Regions from separate parts of the Massilia sp. UYP34 genome, predicted to be linked through region 2. Evidence: predicted binding sites of a transcription regulator. Region 2 holds the regulator's gene; each other region holds the start of a gene.
What was found. The regulator HrcA, encoded in region 2, represses chaperone genes, less so after heat shock. The targets are predictions, from matches to a motif close to TTAGCACTCNNNNNNNNNGAGTGCTAA.
Positions count from the first base shown of each region.

Region 1: groES (co-chaperone GroES) is a predicted target of HrcA. The motif match lies at 4,083-4,109, and genes of this name have one in related genera.
Region 3: rpoH (RNA polymerase sigma factor RpoH) is a predicted target of HrcA. The motif match lies at 4,272-4,298, and genes of this name have one in related genera.

Region 1 is NZ_JBWBRF010000019.1:39,304-45,930, forward strand. Features, by position in the region: gene ACZ9AQ_RS20500 (hypothetical protein) at 1-376, opposite strand, end outside; gene ACZ9AQ_RS20505 (PEP-CTERM sorting domain-containing protein) at 713-1,888, shown strand; gene groL (chaperonin GroEL) at 2,013-3,659, opposite strand; gene groES (co-chaperone GroES) at 3,701-3,991, opposite strand; gene ACZ9AQ_RS20520 (hypothetical protein) at 4,369-4,668, shown strand; gene ACZ9AQ_RS20525 (cell division protein ZapA) at 4,665-4,976, shown strand; RNA gene ssrS (6S RNA) at 5,023-5,204, shown strand; gene ACZ9AQ_RS20535 (EVE domain-containing protein) at 5,296-5,766, shown strand; gene ACZ9AQ_RS20540 (sulfite exporter TauE/SafE family protein) at 5,767-6,570, shown strand; gene ACZ9AQ_RS20545 (xanthine dehydrogenase family protein molybdopterin-binding subunit) at 6,563-6,627, opposite strand, start outside.
Region 2 is NZ_JBWBRF010000013.1:22,751-29,377, reverse strand. Features, by position in the region: gene pdxA (4-hydroxythreonine-4-phosphate dehydrogenase PdxA) at 1-749, shown strand, start outside; gene rsmA (16S rRNA (adenine(1518)-N(6)/adenine(1519)-N(6))-dimethyltransferase RsmA) at 764-1,537, shown strand; gene ACZ9AQ_RS17825 (hypothetical protein) at 1,907-2,548, opposite strand; gene ACZ9AQ_RS17820 (hypothetical protein) at 2,568-3,152, opposite strand; gene ACZ9AQ_RS17815 (HAD family hydrolase) at 3,390-4,112, shown strand; gene hrcA (heat-inducible transcriptional repressor HrcA) at 4,367-5,383, shown strand; gene fur (ferric iron uptake transcriptional regulator) at 5,472-5,903, opposite strand; gene ACZ9AQ_RS17800 (outer membrane protein assembly factor BamE) at 5,983-6,588, shown strand; gene dapB (4-hydroxy-tetrahydrodipicolinate reductase) at 6,600-6,627, shown strand, end outside.
Region 3 is NZ_JBWBRF010000008.1:156,987-163,613, reverse strand. Features, by position in the region: gene ACZ9AQ_RS14715 (T6SS immunity protein Tli4 family protein) at 65-1,042, shown strand; gene ACZ9AQ_RS14710 (endonuclease/exonuclease/phosphatase family protein) at 1,329-2,186, shown strand; gene yghU (glutathione-dependent disulfide-bond oxidoreductase) at 2,190-3,038, opposite strand; gene rpoH (RNA polymerase sigma factor RpoH) at 3,255-4,145, opposite strand; gene ftsX (permease-like cell division protein FtsX) at 4,704-5,633, opposite strand; gene ACZ9AQ_RS14690 (cell division ATP-binding protein FtsE) at 5,630-6,301, opposite strand; gene ftsY (signal recognition particle-docking protein FtsY) at 6,315-6,627, opposite strand, start outside.

The DNA of each region.
Region 1 (6,627 bases), on a different contig from region 2:
CGCTGCCGTCCTGGGCCACCAGGAAGCTCTCGCGGCGGCGCGCATCTTCAGGGCGGTTCTCGACGAAACTCAGCTGGTAATACTTCTTGCCGTTGACTTCGCGCGGGACCGGATCGTCCTCGATCACGGCGCCGTGCGCCTTGCCCTTGCTGCGTTGCTCGATCTGGCGCGACCAGGCCTGCAGTTCCGGCAGCGCCAGCAGCGACTCCATCGCCTCCTGTTTCGTGTGCGCCGGCGCTTGAACGCTGGGCGCGGACGGCGCCGGCGCCGGCGGCGCTTCGCGTTCGGCGCGCTTGCAGCCGGCGATGGCGCAGCACAGCATCAGTGCGGCAACGGTCAGACGCAGGGGAGAACAAGAGGCGGCGCGTGGGGACATGGCAGGTCTCGTAAGGGCAGGCGATCATGGTAAACCATGCGTGTTCGACCAGCAATACGGGATGCCGGTCGCCGGCAGCCTGGATTGCGCGAACAGCAAGGGCGTTGCAACCAAAGCTTGATCCTGTCGCCGAAAATATTTCTATGAGGAAAGTAATTCGTGGTTTTCGCCACGGGATCACCTTTTTTGCCAAGGAGCCGGAATTTATTTGTAGAAATAATGCTATTCTGTAGGACCACTCCTACTTTTGTCCCCCCAATGGACCCCCGCCGCTCTGCCTACAGTCGTCGCCTCGCCAGAGCGTCGCAACGCGAAAGCCGCCTCGGCGCCCTCGCCATGCTGGGCCTTGCCGCGAGCGTTGCCGGCGTCCTTGCGCCGCCGCTGGACATCGACTGGATGCGGGCGGACGGCACGCGTGACATCACCCAGGTCGGCGCGAACTCCCCTGTCTCCCATGTCGCACCGGCGCCGGCGGCCACCCGCACGGCGGCGCCGGCCGAACAGGGCGCCGCGCGGCGCATCTATCCGTTTTCGATCATTCCCGGCGGCGTCGCGGACAAGGACGAACTGGCGCGCGTCATCCGCAGCGACGCCGTGGTCGCGGCGCACTACGCCGGCTTCGACGTCGCCAACGCGCGCGCGGTCACCGTCACCGCGCCGCGCGCGGTGTACGTCTCTTACCGCAAGGGCGACCGGGTGTACTGGACCAGGAAGACACTCATGCTGGCGCCGGGTGAAACCTTGCTCACCGATGGCAAGAACGAGATGCGGGCGCGCTGCGCCAACCGGATCTCGGACGTGCCGATGTACCCGGTCGAAGCCAATGGTCCGACCGAGTCGGAACTCGATTCCTTCGTCATCGAGGATGGCGGCGGCCTGATGGCGGTGGCGGCCGGCGTGGAGGGGCTCGATGACGGTCCCGCGGTGGAACTGGGCTACGGCAGTGAGATCTTCCCGGACGGCGCCGGCCTGTTGAGGGGCGTCGCGCCGGCCGCGCAGCCGCGCCTGGCCGACCTCATGGGCCCGCCTGCGCGTTACGGCTCGGGCATCTCGAACGGCGGCACGCTGGGCGATGGCAGCGGCGATGGCAGCGGCGATGGCGCGGTGTCGCCGCCGGCCGGCGACGGCAGCGGTACTGGCGATCCCGGCGGTACCGGCGATCCCGGCGACAGGGGCGGCCGCGGCGAAGACGGCCCCGGAGGCGGCCAACCGGAGACGCCGGCGCCGTCGACGCCCACGCCGGAGACCGCAACCGGTCCGGGCCCCGATCCCGGCCCGGGGCCCAACCCGGGGCTGCCGCCGTCCACGCCGGGCGTGCCCGGCACGCCAGGTGGTCCCGATACGCCGGGCGCCCCCGGCAGCCCCGGCAACCCCGGCCTGCCCGCGGACGATACCGAAGTCGCGCCGAACGATCCGGTCGAGGTGCCGGAGCCAGGCACCCTGTGGCTGGGCGGCGCGGCCATGGCGGCCATGCTGTGGCTGCGCCGCAAGGGGCCGCGCGCCGGGCGCTGATCCTCCGCCGTTTTTTCAGAAATAACGGACAGCAAAAAGCCCGCGAGGCGTGAACCTCGCGGGCTTTTTGTCGTGGAAGACTGGCGCGCCGGCGTTGCCGCGGCGCGCCAGGCGACCGGCTCGATTACATCATGCCGTCCATGCCGCCCATGCCACCCATGCCGCCCATGCCACCCATGCCGCCGGCTGGCTTGTCTTCGGCGAGTTCCGAGACCATGCAGTCGGTGGTCAGCATCAGGCCGGCGATCGAGGCCGCGTTCTGCAGCGCCGAGCGGGTGACCTTGGCTGGATCCAGCACGCCCATTTCGACCATGTCGCCATAGGTGCCGTTGGCGGCGTTGTAGCCGTAGTTGCCGGTGCCGGCCAGGACGGCTGCGACCACGACCGATGGCTCGTCGCCCGCGTTCTGGACGATCATGCGCAGCGGCTCTTCCATGGCGCGCAGGACGATCTTGATGCCGGCGTCCTGGTCAGGGTTGTCGCCCTTGACGTTCAGGGTCGAGCGGGCGCGCAGCAGGGCCACGCCGCCGCCTGGCACGATGCCTTCTTCCACGGCAGCGCGGGTGGCGTGCAGCGCGTCTTCGACACGTGCCTTCTTCTCTTTCATCTCGACTTCGGTGGCTGCACCGACGCGGATCACGGCAACGCCGCCGGCCAGCTTGGCCACGCGCTCTTGCAGTTTTTCGCGGTCGTAGTCCGAGGTCGCTTCTTCGATCTGGGCGCGGATCTGCTTGACGCGGGCTTCGATCGCTTCAGGCTGGCCGGCGCCATCGATGATGATGGTGTTTTCCTTGCCGACTTCGATGCGCGACGCCTGGCCCAGTTCCGCCAGGGTGACTTTTTCCAGGGTCAGGCCGACTTCTTCGGCGATGACCTGGCCGCCGGTCAGGATGGCGATGTCTTCCAGCATGGCCTTGCGGCGGTCGCCGAAGCCAGGCGCCTTGACGGCGACGGTCTTCAGGATGCCGCGGATGTTGTTGACGACCAGGGTCGCCAGCGCTTCGCCTTCGATGTCTTCGGCGATGATGACCAGCGGACGGCCGGCCTTGGCGACTTGCTCCAGTACCGGCAGCAGGTCACGGATGTTCGAGATCTTCTTGTCGCACAGCAGGATGAACGGCTGCTCATGGACGGCGACTTGCTTGTCCGGGTTGTTGATGAAGTACGGCGACAGGTAGCCGCGATCGAACTGCATGCCTTCCACGATGTCCAGCTCGTCGTTCAGCGACTTGCCGTCTTCCACGGTGATGACGCCTTCCTTGCCGACTTTTTCCATCGCCTCGGCGATGCGCTCGCCGATCGAGGTTTCCGAGTTGGCCGAGATCGCGCCGACTTGCGCGATTTCTTTCGTGGTGGTGGTCGGCTTGGCGATCTTCTTCAGTTCTTCGACGGTCGCAGCGACGGCCTTGTCGATGCCGCGCTTCAGGTCCATCGGGTTCATGCCGGCGGCAACGAACTTCATGCCTTCGCGCACGATGGCTTGTGCCAGCACGGTCGCGGTGGTGGTGCCGTCACCGGCGTTGTCGCTGGTCTTGGAAGCGACTTCCTTGACCATCTGCGCGCCCATGTTCTGGAGCTTGTCTTTCAGTTCGATTTCTTTTGCGACCGAGACACCATCCTTGGTGACGGTCGGGGCGCCGAACGAGCGCTCGAGCACGACGTTGCGGCCTTTCGGGCCCAGGGTGACCTTGACTGCGTTGGCCAGAATATTGACGCCTTCAACCATCTTGGCGCGCGCTGCGTCGCCGAACACTACTTCTTTAGCTGCCATTTGTTATTTCTCCGAATGTTTTCGTGAATGGGGTCAGGGAATTACTGCTGGACGACGGCCATGATGTCTTCTTCGCGCATCACGAGCAGTTCTTCGCCATTGACCTTGACGGCCTGGCCGGAGTACTTACCGAACAGCACGCGGTCGCCGACTTTTACTTCCAGCGGGCGGACCTGGCCGTTGTCTTGCACTTTGCCGTTACCGATGGCGAGGACTTCGCCCTGGTCTGGCTTCTCTGCCGCGGCATCAGGGATGATCAGGCCGGACGCAGTCTTGGTTTCCTGGTCGAGGCGCTTGACGATTACGCGATCGTGCAGAGGACGAAGGTTCATGCAAAACTCCTTAATATTCAGTGGTTTAACTAGCGTTTTTTGACATCGCCGCAGTTTTGTGTGAAACGCGACGGCGATCTGCAAAGAGTTGTTAGCACTCTCTACTAACGAGTGCTAATTATAGGGACGATAATTTGCCTTTTCAAGCAGCAAAGTTGATAAATACTTTCGGGTGCTTGAGCTAGCACAAGCTTTCAGGGCTCATATAATGTGTTTTTGGCATCTCGCGCCAGTGGCTGCGAATATGGCAAGAGGCGGGCAGCGTACACCCCCTGGCGCTTTCCTGCCGCACGCCAGGCAGCCCTGGGTGGGCGCGGCATGCCGCATTGCCGCGCGATTCGGTTGACGGAAAATCCATCTCGATCCTATAGTGTCGGATGATTTCCGAATTCCAAGACCTCTCAGACAAAATCGATCGGCTCGCCCAGCTGACCCAGTCATTGCGCGCAGAGAACTATTTGCTGCGGCAGGCCAATACCCTGCTCAGTGCCGAGAACCTGGCGTTCAAGGAACGCCTGGTCGAAGCCCAGCGGCGGGTCGAGGCCCTGCTCGACGAATTGCCCAAGCCGCCGGGAACGGATGGCGAAGCGGGCGGGGAAGACGACGCGGCAGACGCCACGCAACCAACGGCTGGCGCGGCGGCCGGCGCACCAGGCAATAGTGAGGCAGCACGATGATCCATCTCGACGTCACCATCATGGGCCAGCCGTATCGCCTGGCCTGCCGCGACGGCGAAGAGCGCACCCTGCGTGAGGCGGTGAGCTACCTCGACGGCAAGATGTGTCAGCTGCGCGATTCGGGCAAGGTGAAGGGCACCGACCGCATCGCCGTGATGGCCGCGCTGAGTGTCGCCGCGGAATTCCTGTCGGTCAAGTCGCCGCAGGGACCGCTGTCGGACATGTCGATTCTCGAAGTCAAGCAAAAGCTGGAAGCGATGCACACCGTGCTCGACAAGGCCCTGGCGCCGCAGGAAAATGTTTTCTGAAAAGCCGAATCCGTTTGACATGCCGCTTTAAAAGAGTAAACTGCGCTCTACCCTGCGGTGTTCGAGATTTGCCATATATTCCTTGAACCATTCTTACGCATAGGTCGTGGAACAAGGTCGATGGGAGTGAGCGTCACTCGTTTGACGAACCCGAAATTGATCTGACCGTGACCGCCTTGAACCGTTTTGGTTCAGGATGCCGGCAAAAACGGCACTGGCGGGGGCTAGGATCCACAAGCGGTTGCGCACTCTGTACGCAGCCGCTTTTTTTTGTGCGCGCGTCCATCGTGACGGTGCACCTTGCAGGGAGAACGGCGCGATGCGCTATTGGTTGATGAAATCCGAACCGGACGAAGTCAGTTTCGACGACGTCCTGTCCGCGCCCGGCCAGACCGTGGCCTGGTTTGGCGTGCGCAACTACCAGGCGCGCAACTTCATGCGCGATGCGATGGCCGTCGGCGACGGCGTGTTGTTCTACCACTCCAGCTGCGCCGTGCCCGGCGTGGCCGGGCTGGCCGAGATCGCGAGCGCTCCCTATCCCGACGCCACCCAGTTCGACCCCGCCAGCCCTTACCACGATCCGAAGGCCACCCGCGAAACGCCGCGCTGGATCTCGATCGACGTGCGCGCGCTGGAGGCGGGGCGCCATGTGCCGCTGGCCGAGCTGCGGGCCAATCCCGCGCTGGAAGGCATGGCGTTGCTGCAGAAGGGCAGCCGGCTGTCGATCACGCCGGTCGCCAGATCCGAATGGGATGCGGTCGTCAAACTCATGCGCGCCAAGGGAGCCTGAATGGATCCCTGGCTGATCCTGGCCCTGCTGGCGATGGGCACCTTCGGCGGCTTCGCGGCCGGCCTTCTCGGCATCGGCGGCGGCATGGTGCTGGTGCCCTTCATCACGATGATCTTCACCGCGCGCGGCTTCCCCGACGAACTGGTGGTCCACATGGCGATCGCCACCGCGCTCGGCGTCATCCTGTTTACCTCGATGTCCTCGGTGCGCGCCCACCACAAGCATGGCGCCGTGCTGTGGCCGGTGGTGCGCCTGCTGGCGCCGGGCATCCTGATCGGTTCCTGGATCGGCCCCTGGATCGGCAAGCAGATGAATACTTCGGTGCTGGCCTTCTTCTTCGGCTGCTTCGTCGCCTTCTCGGCGACCCAGATGCTGATCGGTAAGAAACCGGCGCCGGCGCGCGAGTTGCCGGGCCGGGCCGGCATGTTCGCCACCGGCGGCCTGATCGGGATCCTGTCGGGACTGGTGGGGGCCGGCGGCGGCTTCGTCTCGGTGCCGTTCATGACGCGCTGCAACGTGCGCATCCATAATGCGGTGGCAACCAGCGCGGCGCTGGGCTTTCCGATCGCACTCTCGGGGACGCTGTCGAATATGTATTATGGCTGGGGCGAGCCGGGCTTGCCGGCATGGTCGCTGGGCTTCGTCTACCTGCCGGCGCTGGCCATCATCGTGCTGGCCAGCATGACCATGGCGCCGCTCGGCGCCCGCGCCGCGCACCGGATGCCGGTGCGCCAGCTGCAGCGCATCTTCGCCGTGATCCTGTATGCGCTGGCGGCCTATATGTTCTGGAAGGCCTTCAACTAGCCTTTCTCACGCGCGCGCGGTCCAGCGGCAGGTCGCGCATGCGCAGTCCGCAGGCAT
Region 2 (6,627 bases):
TGGCCACGCTCGACCTGGCGATCGAAGGGTGCCGGGGCGTCAACGATCGCGGGTGGTTCGACGCCATGGTCACCGCGCCGCTGCAAAAAAGCACGATCAACGATGCCGGCATCGCTTTCTCCGGCCACACCGAATACCTGGCCGAGAAGACCGGCACGCCCAAGGTGGTCATGATGCTGGCCGGCGCGCCGGGACAAGACCTGCCCTACCTGCGCGTCGCCCTGGCCACCACCCACCTGCCTTTGAAGGACGTGCCGGGCGCGCTCACGCGCGACAACCTGACCCGGGTGCTGGACATCCTGCACGCCGATCTGCGCGACAAATTCGGCATCGCGGCGCCCGTGATCCTGGTCACCGGCCTCAATCCCCACGCCGGCGAGAACGGCTATCTGGGCCGCGAGGAGATCGACGTCATCACGCCGGTGCTGATGGAGGCGCGCAGCCGCGGCATCGACGCGCGCGGCCCGTATCCGGCCGACACCCTGTTCCAGCCGGCATACCTGAAGGATGCCGACTGCGTGCTGGCGATGTACCACGACCAGGGCCTGCCGGTGCTGAAGTACGCGACCTTCGGGCGCGGCATCAACGTCACGCTGGGCCTGCCCCTGATCCGCACCTCGGTCGACCACGGCACCGCCCTCGACCTGGCGGCCCGGGGCCTGGGCCTGGCCGATTGCGGCAGCATGGAAGAGGCGATCCGCGCCGCCATGCACATGGTGGCGGCGCGCCGCCAGGCCACCACCGAATAATCAAGAAAGCAAGCATGAAACACGTCGCACGCAAGCGCTTCGGCCAGAACTTCCTGACCGACGACAATGTCCTGAACAATATCATCGACGCCATCGCACCGCGGCGCGCTGAAACGATGGTCGAGATCGGCCCGGGCCTGGCGGCGATGACGGCGCTGCTGCTCAAGTCGCTCGACCATATGCACGTCGTCGAGCTCGACCGCGACCTGGTGGCGCGCCTGGAAAAAGCCTATCCGCGCGAACGCCTCACCGTGCATTCGGGCGACGCGCTCAAATTCGATTTCGGATCGATCCCGGTCCCGGACGGGCAAAAACTGCGCGTGGTCGGCAACCTGCCGTACAACATCTCCAGCCCGCTGCTGTTCCACCTGGCCGAATTCGCCCATCTGGTCGAGGACCAGCACTTCATGCTGCAGAAGGAAGTGGTCGAGCGCATGGTGGCCGAGCCGGGCACCAAGGCCTATAGCCGCCTGTCGGTGATGTTGCAATGGCGCTACGACATGGCCATGCTGTTCATCGTGCCGCCGACCGCCTTCGATCCGCCGCCGCGGGTCGAGTCGGCCATCGTGCGCATGGTGCCCACCCGCCGCCAGTTGCCGTGCGACGGCAAGCGCCTGGAGGCGGTGGTGGCCAAGGCCTTCTCGCAACGGCGCAAGGTGATCCGCAACTGCGTGGCCGGCATGTTCACCGAGGCGCAGCTGGTCGAGGCGGGCATCGATCCGGGCGTACGTCCGGAAGCGGTCAGCCTGGAGCAATACGTGGCGCTGGCTAACCTGCCCGTGTCCTGACCCGGCGTGGTCGCTGCGGCGACCCCTTCCGCCCCTAAGCGCCGCCTCGCCGGCGCTTTTTTGCGTCCGACCACGCCTTGTTGCGCCGCAGCATACGGGTTATCACGTACTTCCGCGTGCCCGGTCGCCCATGTCGCAGGTGGCGATCGGCATGGGCAAGATCGCCAGGGTGAAGGTGCGCGCCGCACGCTGATCGTCGTCGGCAGGGGCCCATGACGCGGGCAAAAAAAAGCCCGCTCTAGAAGAGCGGGCTGAAATCCAATTCTTTTCTGAGGAGAGTTGGAGGAGACAGGAGTTATTATGCTGCGCGACAGCATATAAATCCAATTTTCCTTTCAAATACTCGACATAAGAATTGTGTATATCTGATCAGTTCGACGCAGCCACGCAAGTGACGTTGATATTGCTGACGTTCGCGGCTCTCATGACGCCGGCGGCATTTGCCACCGTGCAAATCTGGCCGGTCGGCTGGGTGATGACGGTCACGCCATAGGTCTGATCGTATTCAACCAGTCCGGCGAAAACGTAGCTGACCGGCGTCGTGACACCTGCTGCCGGCTTGGCGACTGGAACCGTTCCCCCGGTACTGCCATTGGCCAGCACCAGGCCATCCGCGGTGAGGCCGCTCACAGTGCCGCCGATCGAGTAGGCATTGACCTGGCATGCGAAGGTGATGTTGATCTCCGCCAGGCGGCCGGCGGTATCGTTAAAGTTCGGAATAGTCTGGAATGGCGTATCGCATCGCTGATTATCCGGGAAACTTTCGAACTGGACGTTATATACGTCGCCATATTCCAGCTTGTCAGGGAATGCGAAACTGACCGTGTCGCGTGGCGTGGCTGGCGGCGGGACGGCGATTTTCATGCCATTGGTGGTCAGGACGGCGCCTGGATAGACGATGCCGGTGATCGTGCCTTTGACGACGAACTCGGCTTTGTCGCTGCCGCCACAGCCGGCCAGGCCAGCGGCCAGCGCCAGCGCGAGCGCCGGACGGATCAGGGAAGACTTCATGCGTAACGCTCCAGGAAAATTAAGGGGTGCAGCTAACGGCCACGTTGGTGACAGGGGCCGGACCAACGGTACCGCTGCCATTGCTGACAGTGCAAGTCTGGCCGGCCGGTTGTTCCAGGACCGTGATGCCATATGGCGAATCTTCGGCAATGTCGGCCATCCTGAACGAGGTGGCGCCGGCCTGCAGGGTGACGCGGTCTGAACCGTTGACCAGGACCAGGTTGCCCTTCAGGTTGCTGACGGTGCCGGACAGCGCATGGCGGTTGAGCTCACACGCGATGTAGACGGAATAGACGTGGTAGCCCGCACGACCGCTCCCATTGGTGACTGTGCAATCCTTGACGTTCGACGGCTTGGACTTGATGACGACGTCGTAGCGGTCGTCGGTCGAGATCAGGTTGTCGAACGTCCATCGGCCGGCGCCGGTACCATCGGCCGGCGGGGTGATCGCCTTTTCCTGGCCGTCACTGGTCACGACCAGGCCGGCCTTGGTCACGCCGACGAAATCGCCGCCCAAGACCAGCTGGCCATCGCTGCCGCCACAGGCAGACAAGGCGACCGCGCATGCCAGCGCCGCGCCGGCACGCAGGTAGGAACTCTTCATAACATCTCCAAAAAATCGAGCGGGAACGCGCAGCTGCGCGGTAAGAATTGAAAAATCGCTCAACATTTTAGTTCATTTGGCAAGCAGCTGGACCATTTCGGGCGCATTTGGTTTTGTATCTTGGTGTAACCAGAATTTAACAAGCGCAATATTCCATGGGATAGACGGCGTGCGCATTGCATTCAGCGTAGCGCATCGCTATGCTTGGGGCGCACCTTGCTCCTAGTCTGGAAACCGATGACCCGCCAACCCTGGCCGAAAGCCGTCCTGTTCGACCTCGACGATACCCTGTGGCCAATCGCGCCCGTGATCCTGGAAGCCGAAAAACTGTTGTATGCCTGGCTCGGCGAGCACGCGCCGCGGGTCGCCGAACGCTTCACGATCGACAGCTTACGAGCGGCGCGCCTGGAATTGCTGGCCGCGCGCCCCGAATTCGGGATCGACCTGGGCGCGCTGCGCCATGCCGGGTTGGTCGCCGCATTCGAGCAGGTGGGCGAGGACGCTGGCAAGGTCGAACTGGCGATGACCGAATTCTTCGCCGCCCGCAATGCCGTGACGCCTTACGACGATGTCGTGCCGGGCCTCGAGCGCCTGAAAAAACGCGTGCTGGTCGGCTCGGTCACCAATGGCGTGGCCGACCTGCAGACCATCGGCCTGGCCCACCATTTCCAGGCCTCGGTGGCGGCGCGGCAGTTTGGCCGCGCCAAGCCCGACCCGGGCATTTTCCTGGCCGGCTGCGCCGCGCTCGGCGTCCAGCCCGGCGAGACCCTGTACGTGGGCGACGACCTGTTGCTGGACGTGCAGGGCGCCCAGCGCGCCGGCCTGCGCGCGGCCTGGATGAACCGGACCGGCAAGGTCAACGACCTCGCCCATGAAGTCCGGCCCGACGTCGAAGTGGCCAGCCTCGACGCGCTGCTCGACTGGCTCGACGCTGCCCACGCGCACAAATACAACGGTTGACCATGCGTCACAGCAAGCCTTGTGCTGTCGCGCCACGCCCCAACCTGCCTATAATGCACACACTGAGAGCCTGTCCCGTAGGTGGGAGTCGGGCCGAGAGCGCCTGGCAAGCGTGCGCTGCGTTGCTCGTCGTTGCATGGCGCCACCATGCGACCTCCTCGCGCCTTGCTCGCGCTCGCCATGCATCGACATGAGCTTCCCCCACCGACCGGGATAGGCTCTAATACGAGCGTCACCGAACTTTTCCCGGAATCATGCAACTCGACCAACGTGCCCAAACCCTGCTCAGAGCCCTCGTCGAGCGCTATATCGCCGACGGCCAACCGGTAGGCTCGCGCGCGCTGTCCAAGCTGTCAGGCCTGGAATTGTCGCCAGCGACCATCCGCAACGTCATGGCCGATCTCGAGGAAATGGGCTTCGTCGCCAGTCCGCATACCTCGGCCGGCCGCATCCCGACTCCGCGCGGCTATCGCGTGTTCGTCGACACCCTGCTGACGGTGGGGCCGATCGACGACATGGCGGTCGACGCCGAGCGCATGCGCCTGCCGGTGCAACATCCGCAGAAGCTGATCGCCAACGCGGCGCAGATGCTGTCTTCGCTGTCGCAATTCGCCGGCGTGGTGCAGAGTCCGCGCCGCGAGTCGGTATTCCAGCAGATCGAATTCCTGCGCCTGGGCGAAAAGCGCATCCTGCTCGTGATCGTCGATCCGCGCGGCGATGTCCAGAACCGGCTGCTGCAGCTCGACAAGGATTATTCTCCGGCCCAACTGACCCAGTCGGCCAATTACCTGAACCAGAATTTCGCCGGCCTGTCCTTCGACGCGGTGCGCAAGCGCCTGAGCGGCGAGCTGAAGCAATTGCGCGATGATATGGGCCGCCTGATGCAGGCGGCGGTCGAGGCCGGCAGCGAGGCGATGGCCGAGGGCGACGACATGGTCATCTCCGGCGAGCGCAACCTGCTGTCGGTGTCCGACCTGTCGTCCAACATGAGTTCGCTACGACAGATGTTCGAGATGTTCGAGCAAAAGACTGGCTTGATGCAATTGCTCGACGTTTCGAGCAAGGCCGGCGGCGTGCAGATCTTCATCGGCGGCGAATCGAAGCTGGTGCCGATGGACCAGATGAGCGTGGTGACGGCGCCGTATGCGGTCGACGGCCGCATCGTCGGCACCCTGGGCGTGATCGGCCCGACGCGGATGGCCTATGAAAGGGTGATCCCGATCGTCGACATCACGGCCAAGCTGCTGTCGAACGCCCTCAGCCACTCCTGACATCGACCGCCATCGGACGAAAAAAAGGCGCATCGAGAAGTTCTCATGCGCCTTTTCTTTTATATGCCAGGGAGGCACGCTGCCGATGTTATTCCGGCTTGCTGATGCCCCGGCACTGCGGGCAGCTGCCATAGATCGCCAGCGCATGCTCGACGATCGTGAAGCCGTGCTGCTCCGCAATCATCTGTTGGCGCTTCTCGATCTCGTCGTCATAGAATTCTTCGACGCGGCCGCAGGTGACGCACACCAGGTGGTCATGGTGGGAACCGGCGTTGAGCTCATAGATGGCCTTGCCGGTCTCGAAATGGTTGCGGTTGAGCAGGCCAGCCTGCTCGAACTGGGTCAATACCCGGTAGACGGTGGCAAGGCCCACGTCCATATTGTCAGCAAGAAGGATCTTGTAGACATCTTCCGCCGTCAAATGCCGCACGGAGCTGTTCTGGAAGATTTCCAGGATTTTCAGTCGCGGCAGCGTGGCCTTGAGGCCGCTCGCCTTCAGGTCGGTCGGGTTGTTACTCATGTTTGTCACTCGAATATTGGCGGAGTGCTTTATGATATAGCGTTTTGAACGCTCCCGCTCGAACGTATTGAGGTTAACTATGCCTGTCAAACAAGCCGTATTCCATCGATTCACCGCCAAAGCGGCGCTGGCGGCGGGTCTCGCCTGCACGTTGGCGCTGTCCGGCTGCGCCTCCTGGCGCAACCAGACGCGTCCGGCGCCGCCGGTGGCGACGGATGCGGCCGCCAGTGCGTCCGACGCGGAAAAATCGGCCGCCATCGCCAATGCCGGCGCGCAGACCGTCCAGGCGACGCGCCTGCAGAAGTTCCTGTGGATCTTCTCGCCCTACCGCCCGGACATCCAGCAGGGCAACTTCGTCTCGCAAGAGATGCTGAACCAGCTCAAGGCCGGCCAGACCCGCGACCAGGTGCGCTTCCTGCTCGGTTCGCCGCTGCTGATGGATGCCTTCCATGCCGACCGCTGGGATTACCCGTTCTACCTGGCGCGCGGTAATGGCGAGCTGACCACCAGCCGCGTGACCGTGTTCTTCAAGAACGACGTGGTCGAGCGCTTCGAGGGCGGCAACCTGCCGAGCGAGCGCGAGTACATCGACCGCATCGCCGGTCCAGTCAAGGTCGCCAAGGCGAAGCCCGACAGCCGCCCGGTCCAGCCGGTCACGGTCACCGCGCCGGCAACCCAGCAGTAAGGACACACACCATGACCATGTTGAATATCGCCGTTGCCG
Region 3 (6,627 bases), on a different contig from region 2:
GTTCGCGGCATTGACGGGCACGTGGGCGGTAGGCGCCGTGCTGGACAGATATGAGGTGGCGAAGATGACGGAAAAGATGCAAACCGTATGTGTCGGCAGGATGCTGATCGACCTGCCGGCTGAAGCGCAATACAGCTTCGTCACAGGAAACATCAGTGGCTTCAGCATCGGTGCATCCGCAGAAAGCGCGGAGGCGTTCAGCGCGCGGCTGGCAGAACGGGAAGCGGAGATAAGGGCCAAACCGGACTGGCTTGGTGGGAACGACAATCTGGAAATTGTCAGGGATGTGAAGACCGACAGTGGTCTTGCAGGAACAATATTCATGCATGAGCGAGTTGTTACCGAGGGCAGCGCTTATACATCGAGCGCTGAGAGGCACTATCGCTATGAGGACTTCACGCTCGAAGCGCACATGCATGGCAATGGCATCACCATCGAGGTAGCGGGCAAGGAATTCCAGCAGGCGGCCTTGGAAAACCTCGTCAGGCTTGTTCACCAGCTTGTGGCCAACCCCGGCAACCGCATGCCCTCCGAGCCTGGTTTCTGCCTCGACCAAGCCTATGTGCGAGAACCGCTCAAGGCCGTCCAGGGCGAGCGGATCGTGATGGTGGCCGGCCTGCCGAGCCGCCCGGACATCGACATCAAGTTCGACACGACCGCGGGCACCAAGCCAGGCAGGGGACTGCTCGAGAGGGCTGCCGCCTCCCACGCGCGGGCGCCCATGTTCGTCAGCGCCCGTTTCACGAAGCTGCGCGCCGCGCCGCGTACGATCGGTGGCCTGACCGGTGACGAACTCGTTGAACAGGTGCTCGAAGAGAACTTTTCCATCATCTACGGGTTCCGATGGGAGGTGGACGGCAGTCAAGACAATGTATTCGTCCCCGAAGTGCACCTGATGATGAAGACCGGCAGTGGCGACGACGGGCCGGTGCCATCCTCGCTGTCGCAGCCAGCGGCCCTCGCGCTATGGGACGAGATCATTTCCAGCATCCGCGTACGGCCCACGCAGCCGCCCAAGGCCGGCGCGGCAGAGGGCACTTGATCACTGTTGCGCAACGGGCGGTGGGAACCGGCGCCGACCTGGCATCCAGCGCCTGGTTCAGCCACCACCGCGACAACAACTCGACCGCCCTGCGGGTCGGCGCCGCGCCCTCGCAGTTCGGAAACTGCGCGTGGACGCGCCGATGGCGCAAGCCTCATGGGCGCGCAAAACGTCCGCACTGTTTAGTAAAGACCGTAAACCGCGGCGCTTCGGGCCCCCGTTCGGCCGCATGGCCGGCCGGATATGCTTAACTCGACCCCGGTACAATTTCTCCACGCCCGCCACCATGAAGACCGTTTTTTCCCTGTTCGCTGCATTTGCCGTGCTGATCGGTGTGGCCTGTGCGCCCGCCGCCGCATTCGAAGCGAGCGCGCCCATCAACGTCGCCAGCTTCAACCTGCGCTACGACAATCCCCAGGATGGCCCCAACGCCTGGCCGGCGCGCAAAGAGATGGTCAAGGCGCTGATCCGCCATCACGAATTCGACATCGTCGGCACGCAGGAGGGCCTGGCCGGCCAGGTCGCCGACCTGGCGGCGATGGAGGAGTTCGACCACGTCGGCGTCGGCCGCGACGATGGCAGGCAGGCCGGCGAGCATTCGGCCATCTTCTTTCGCAAGAGCCGCTTCGCGCTGCTGGACAAGGGCGACTTCTGGCTCAGCGAGACGCCCGACCGGCCTTCGCTGGGGTGGGACGCGACCTGCTGCCATCGCATCGTGTCCTGGGCCAGGCTGCGCGAGCGCGCCAGCGGCCGGGTGCTGTTCGTGTTCTCGGCGCACTTCGACCACGAGGGCGTCGTCGCCCGCCGTGCGTCCAGCGACCTGTTGCTGCGCAAGATCGCCGAGATCAGCCGCGGCGAACCGGCGATCTGCGTCGGCGACTTCAATTCGACGCCCGATACGGCGCAGATGCGGGCGATGGCGACGACCCTGCGCGACGCCTACCAGGTGAGCCGGACGCCGCCCTACGGGCCGGTCGGCACCTATCACGGCTTTCGCTTCGACGCGCCGATGCAGGACCGCATCGACTACGTCTACGTCGACCGCCACTTCGAGGTGCTCAAGTATGCGGCCCTGAGCGACTCGCTCCACGGCCGCTATCCGTCCGACCACCATCCGGTGCTCGCGCGGGTGCGGTTCAGGTAGCGCTCAGTCGAGGTCGGCCGCGTCGTGCCGCTCGTGGACCTGGTCGGCGTCCGGTCCGAACGCGCGGTTGACCTTGCGTCCGCGGATGACGGCCGGCCGTGCGGCGATCTCGTCGGCCCAGCGTTTGACGTGCGCGTACTCGTGCACCGACAGGAACTGGGCGGCCTCGTACAGCTGGCCCAGCACCAGGCCGCCATACCAGGGCCAGATCGCCATGTCGGCGATCGTGTATTCGTCGCCCGCGACGAAGCGCTTGCCGGCCAGGTGGCGGTCGAGCACGTCGAGCTGGCGCTTGGTTTCCATCGCATAGCGGTCGATCGGGTACTGCAGCTTTTCCGGCGCATAGGCATAGAAGTGACCGAAGCCGCCGCCGACGAAGGGCGCCGAACCCATCTGCCAGAACAGCCAGTTCATGGTCTCGGCGCGCGCCACGCCATCCCTGGGCAGGAAGGCGCCGAATTTCTCGGCCAGGTAGACCAGGATCGAGCCGGATTCGAACACGCGCACCGGCGCTGCCAGGTCCGCGCTGCGGTCGACCAGGGCCGGGATCTTCGAATTCGGATTGGCCTCGACGAAACCGCTCGAGAACTGCATGCCTTCGTTGATGCGGATGAGCCAGGCATCGTACTCGGCGCCGGCGTGGCCGGCCGCCAGCAATTCTTCCAGCAGGATCGTCACCTTCACGCCGTTCGGCGTGGCCAGCGAGTACAGCTGCAGCGGATGCTTGCCGACCGGGAGGTCCTTGTCGTGGGTCGGGCCCGCGACCGGGCGGTTGATGCTGGCGAAGGCGCCGCCCGACGAGGCGGGCGGGGTCCAGACTGTCGGTGGGACGTACGATGCTTGGTCAGCCATGTGCTCTCCTTGAACTTGCCGTGACAAAGAATTCATTCTAGCCAAAGCAGCGACAATCCGTTGGCGGCGGCCGAAAACGGGAAGGCGAAGGCGCGCCCGCTGGTTGCAGGATGCGCGGCGCTTGCCGCCTTGGCGCAGGGGAAAATACGGCGCGCGACCGGCGCCAAAGCAAAAACCCGCCGAAGCGGGTTTTTGGGGGGAGGAAGGCAGGCCGGCTTACACGTAAGCCGCCAGCGCACCTTTCATCTTCTTGAGCGCGGCCGATTCGATCTGGCGGATGCGCTCTGCCGACACGCTGAACTCTTCGGCCAGCGTATGCAGCGTGGCGCCCGAGCCGTCGTCGTTGGCCAGCCAGCGCGCCTCGATGATGCGGCGCGAACGCGGGTCGAGCTTGCCCAGCGCCGTTTCCAGGCCTTCGGACTGCAGGCGGGTGACCTGCTCGGCCTCAAGGACCTTGGTCGGTTCCTGCTGGTCCGACGACAGGTAGGCGATCGGCGAGAATTTGTCGTCTTCGTCGTCGGTCGGCGATTCCAGCGCGATGTCGCGGCCCGACAGACGGGTTTCCATCTCGATCACTTCTTCGCGCTTGACGCCCAGCAGCTTGGCGAGGTCGTCGACCTGGCCAGGGGACATCGCATCCAGGCCGGTCTTGTTGCTGCGCAGGTTGAAGAACAGCTTGCGCTGGGCCTTGGTCGTGGCGACCTTCACCAGGCGCCAGTTCTTGAGGATGTATTCATGCATCTCGGCCTTGATCCAGTGCATGGCGTACGACACCAGGCGCACGCCCTGGTTCGGGTCGAAGCGCTTGACTGCCTTCATCAGGCCGATATTGCCTTCCTGGATCAGGTCGGCGTGTGGCAGGCCGTAGCCCAGGTAGCCGCGCGCGATCGACACCACCAGGCGCAGGTGCGACAGCACCAGTTTTTGCGCGGCGTCGAGATCGTGGTCGTCGCGCAGCCGCTTGGCCAGCGATACCTCTTCTTCGTGCGTGAGCATCGGCAGGCGGTTGACGGCCGAGATATACGCGTCGATGTTGCCCAGATTGCCGGTGAAACCGAGTCCCAGAGCACGATTGCTGGTCGGAACCAATGCGGATTGTGCGGACATATTCATTTCCCTCTTAGTAATCTTGCTGCATCCACAATGTGCCACAGCTCATTGCCTTATGGCACCACTGTTACGGCTTGTTACCCGGATGCTTGACTTGAATTTCCGATTGCCTTGGACTATATATTAGCACTCCCCCGGGGTGAGTGCCAGAAGTGGTCCCGGCGCTTAAGAGTGTTCAAAGTATTGCTCTGTGGAATCAAATTGCCGACGGTTCCACTGTAGAGCAGGTTTTGCATGCCCAGTTGATTTAGCTCAGAAGTGAGCCAAGAATGACTGGAATAACGTTAGACACAGGTTACGGCCGTAGTTGCACGTATTCTGTTGAATGGCGCACCTAGCCCCAGCGCGGTCTGTAGGACTGAGGCGCGTAGAGGCGTAGGGGATGGCAGCTAGGCCGTAGGACGTATTGCGATGTCACGCGGCGTGGTCTCGTCCGGTAACGGGGCAGGCGGCCGCACAGGAGGGCCGCCTCGCCATACTACCAACATGGTGACGCTTATCGCTTTTTCAATACCATCCCGGCTGTTTTTTCGCTGCAACTCTGTAGGACCGCGGTCAGCGCTGGCGCGCCAGGTGGCGCCGCACCGACAGCAGGGCGCCGATCAGGCCCAGTCCGGCACTGGTTGCCAGCAGGCCGGCCACTTCCAGTCCACCCAGCGGCATCAACTGGAAATTCGAGCCGTACAGACGCGCGAACTCCCCAATCGCGCCATTGAGCGGGCGCAGGGCCAGGGTCACCACGCCCAGCGCCACCACGCCGGCGCACAGGCCGAGCAGGGCGCCGGTGTAGAAGAACGGACGGTGGATGAAATCGCCCGTCGCGCCCAGCAACGTCGAGACCGAGATTTCTTCTTTCTGGGTCAGCACCTGCAGGCGGATCGTATTGAACACGACCGCGATCACCACGATGCCCAGGGTGGCCGCCAGCAACAGCAGCGCCAGGCGCAGGATGGCCAGCATCGCGGCCAGGCGCTTGACCCAGGCCGAATCGACCTGCACCGTCTCCACGCCCGGCAGTTCGCCCAGGCGTTCGGCGATCAGGTCCACCTGGTCGGCGGCGCCGACGCCGGCGAAGCCGGCCAGTGTCATGACATAGCTGTCAGGCAAGGGATTGTCGCCCAGGGTTTCGAGCACGTCGCCCAGGCCGCTACGCTCCTTGAGCGAAGCGAGCGCCTGCTCGCGCGGCACGAAGGCGATGTCCGCCTCTTTCCCACCCTGCGGCGCGACGATCTGGCGGATCCGCGGCGCCAGCGCTTCGGCATCGGCGCGGCTGGCGTCGTCGCGCATGAACAGGCTGATCTCGGGATCGACCGACAATTGCTCGGACAAGGGACGCACATTGTCGAGCAGCGTGAGGCCCGCGAACGGCAGGGTCAGCGCCAGTGCGACCACCAGCACGTTGAACAGGAAGCTGCCGGGCGACTTGCGCACCGTCGACAGCGCGGCCCCGAGGGCGAAGCGGTGCTGGCGCAGCCACGGGCTCATGCCGCACCTCCGACCAGCTGGCCCTGATCGAGGCGGATGACGCGGGCGGCGCCGTCAAGCACTTGTTCGTCATGGGTCGAAATGACGCAGGTGACGCCGGCGGCGTGGAAGGCGCGCAGCGCATCGAGCACCTTGTCGGCCGCCACGCGGTCGAGATTGGCGGTCGGTTCGTCGGCCAGGATGATTTGCGGCCGGTTGACGATCGCGCGCGCGACCGCGACCCGCTGCTGTTCGCCGCCCGACAGTTCGAGCGGCATCGCTTTGGCGCGGTCGAGCAGGCCGACCCGGTCGAGCGCGGCGCGTGCGCGCTGTGCGGCGTCCGCGGTGCGGGCGCCCGTCACCAGGAGGGGCAGCATGGTGTTGGCCAGGATGGTGCGGTCGTTGAGCAGGCGCTGCTGCTGGAAAATGATGCCGATGTTCCGGCGCAGGAACGGAATCCCGGCCGGCTTGATGCGGCCGATGTCCTGGCCGTTGACGATCACCTTGCCGCTGCTGGGACGCTCCACCGCCGCCACCATCTTCATGAGGGTCGACTTGCCGGCGCCCGAGGGGCCGGCCAGGTAGACCAGCTCGCCCTTGGCGATGTCGAGCGAGACGTCGTGCAGCGCATACGCGCCGCGCGCATCGCCGTGGGTGTACTGTTTGGATACCGACTGGAATGCGATCATGGGTCCTTGCCTGTCAGCCGAGCAGCGCTTCGACGAATTCTTCGGCGTTGAACGGCTGCAAGTCTTCCAGCTTCTCGCCGACGCCGATGAAGTACACGGGGATCGGACGGGTGCGGGCGATCGCCGCCAGCACGCCGCCCTTGGCGGTGCCGTCCAGCTTGGTCACGACCAGGCCGGTCAGTTGCAGGGCGTCGTCGAAGGCCTTTACCTGGGCCAACGCGTTCTGGCCGGTATTGCCGTCGATGACGAGCAGGGTTTCGTGCGGCGCGCCGTCCATGCCCTTGCCGATCACGCGCTTGATCTTCTTGAGCTCTTCCATCAGGTGC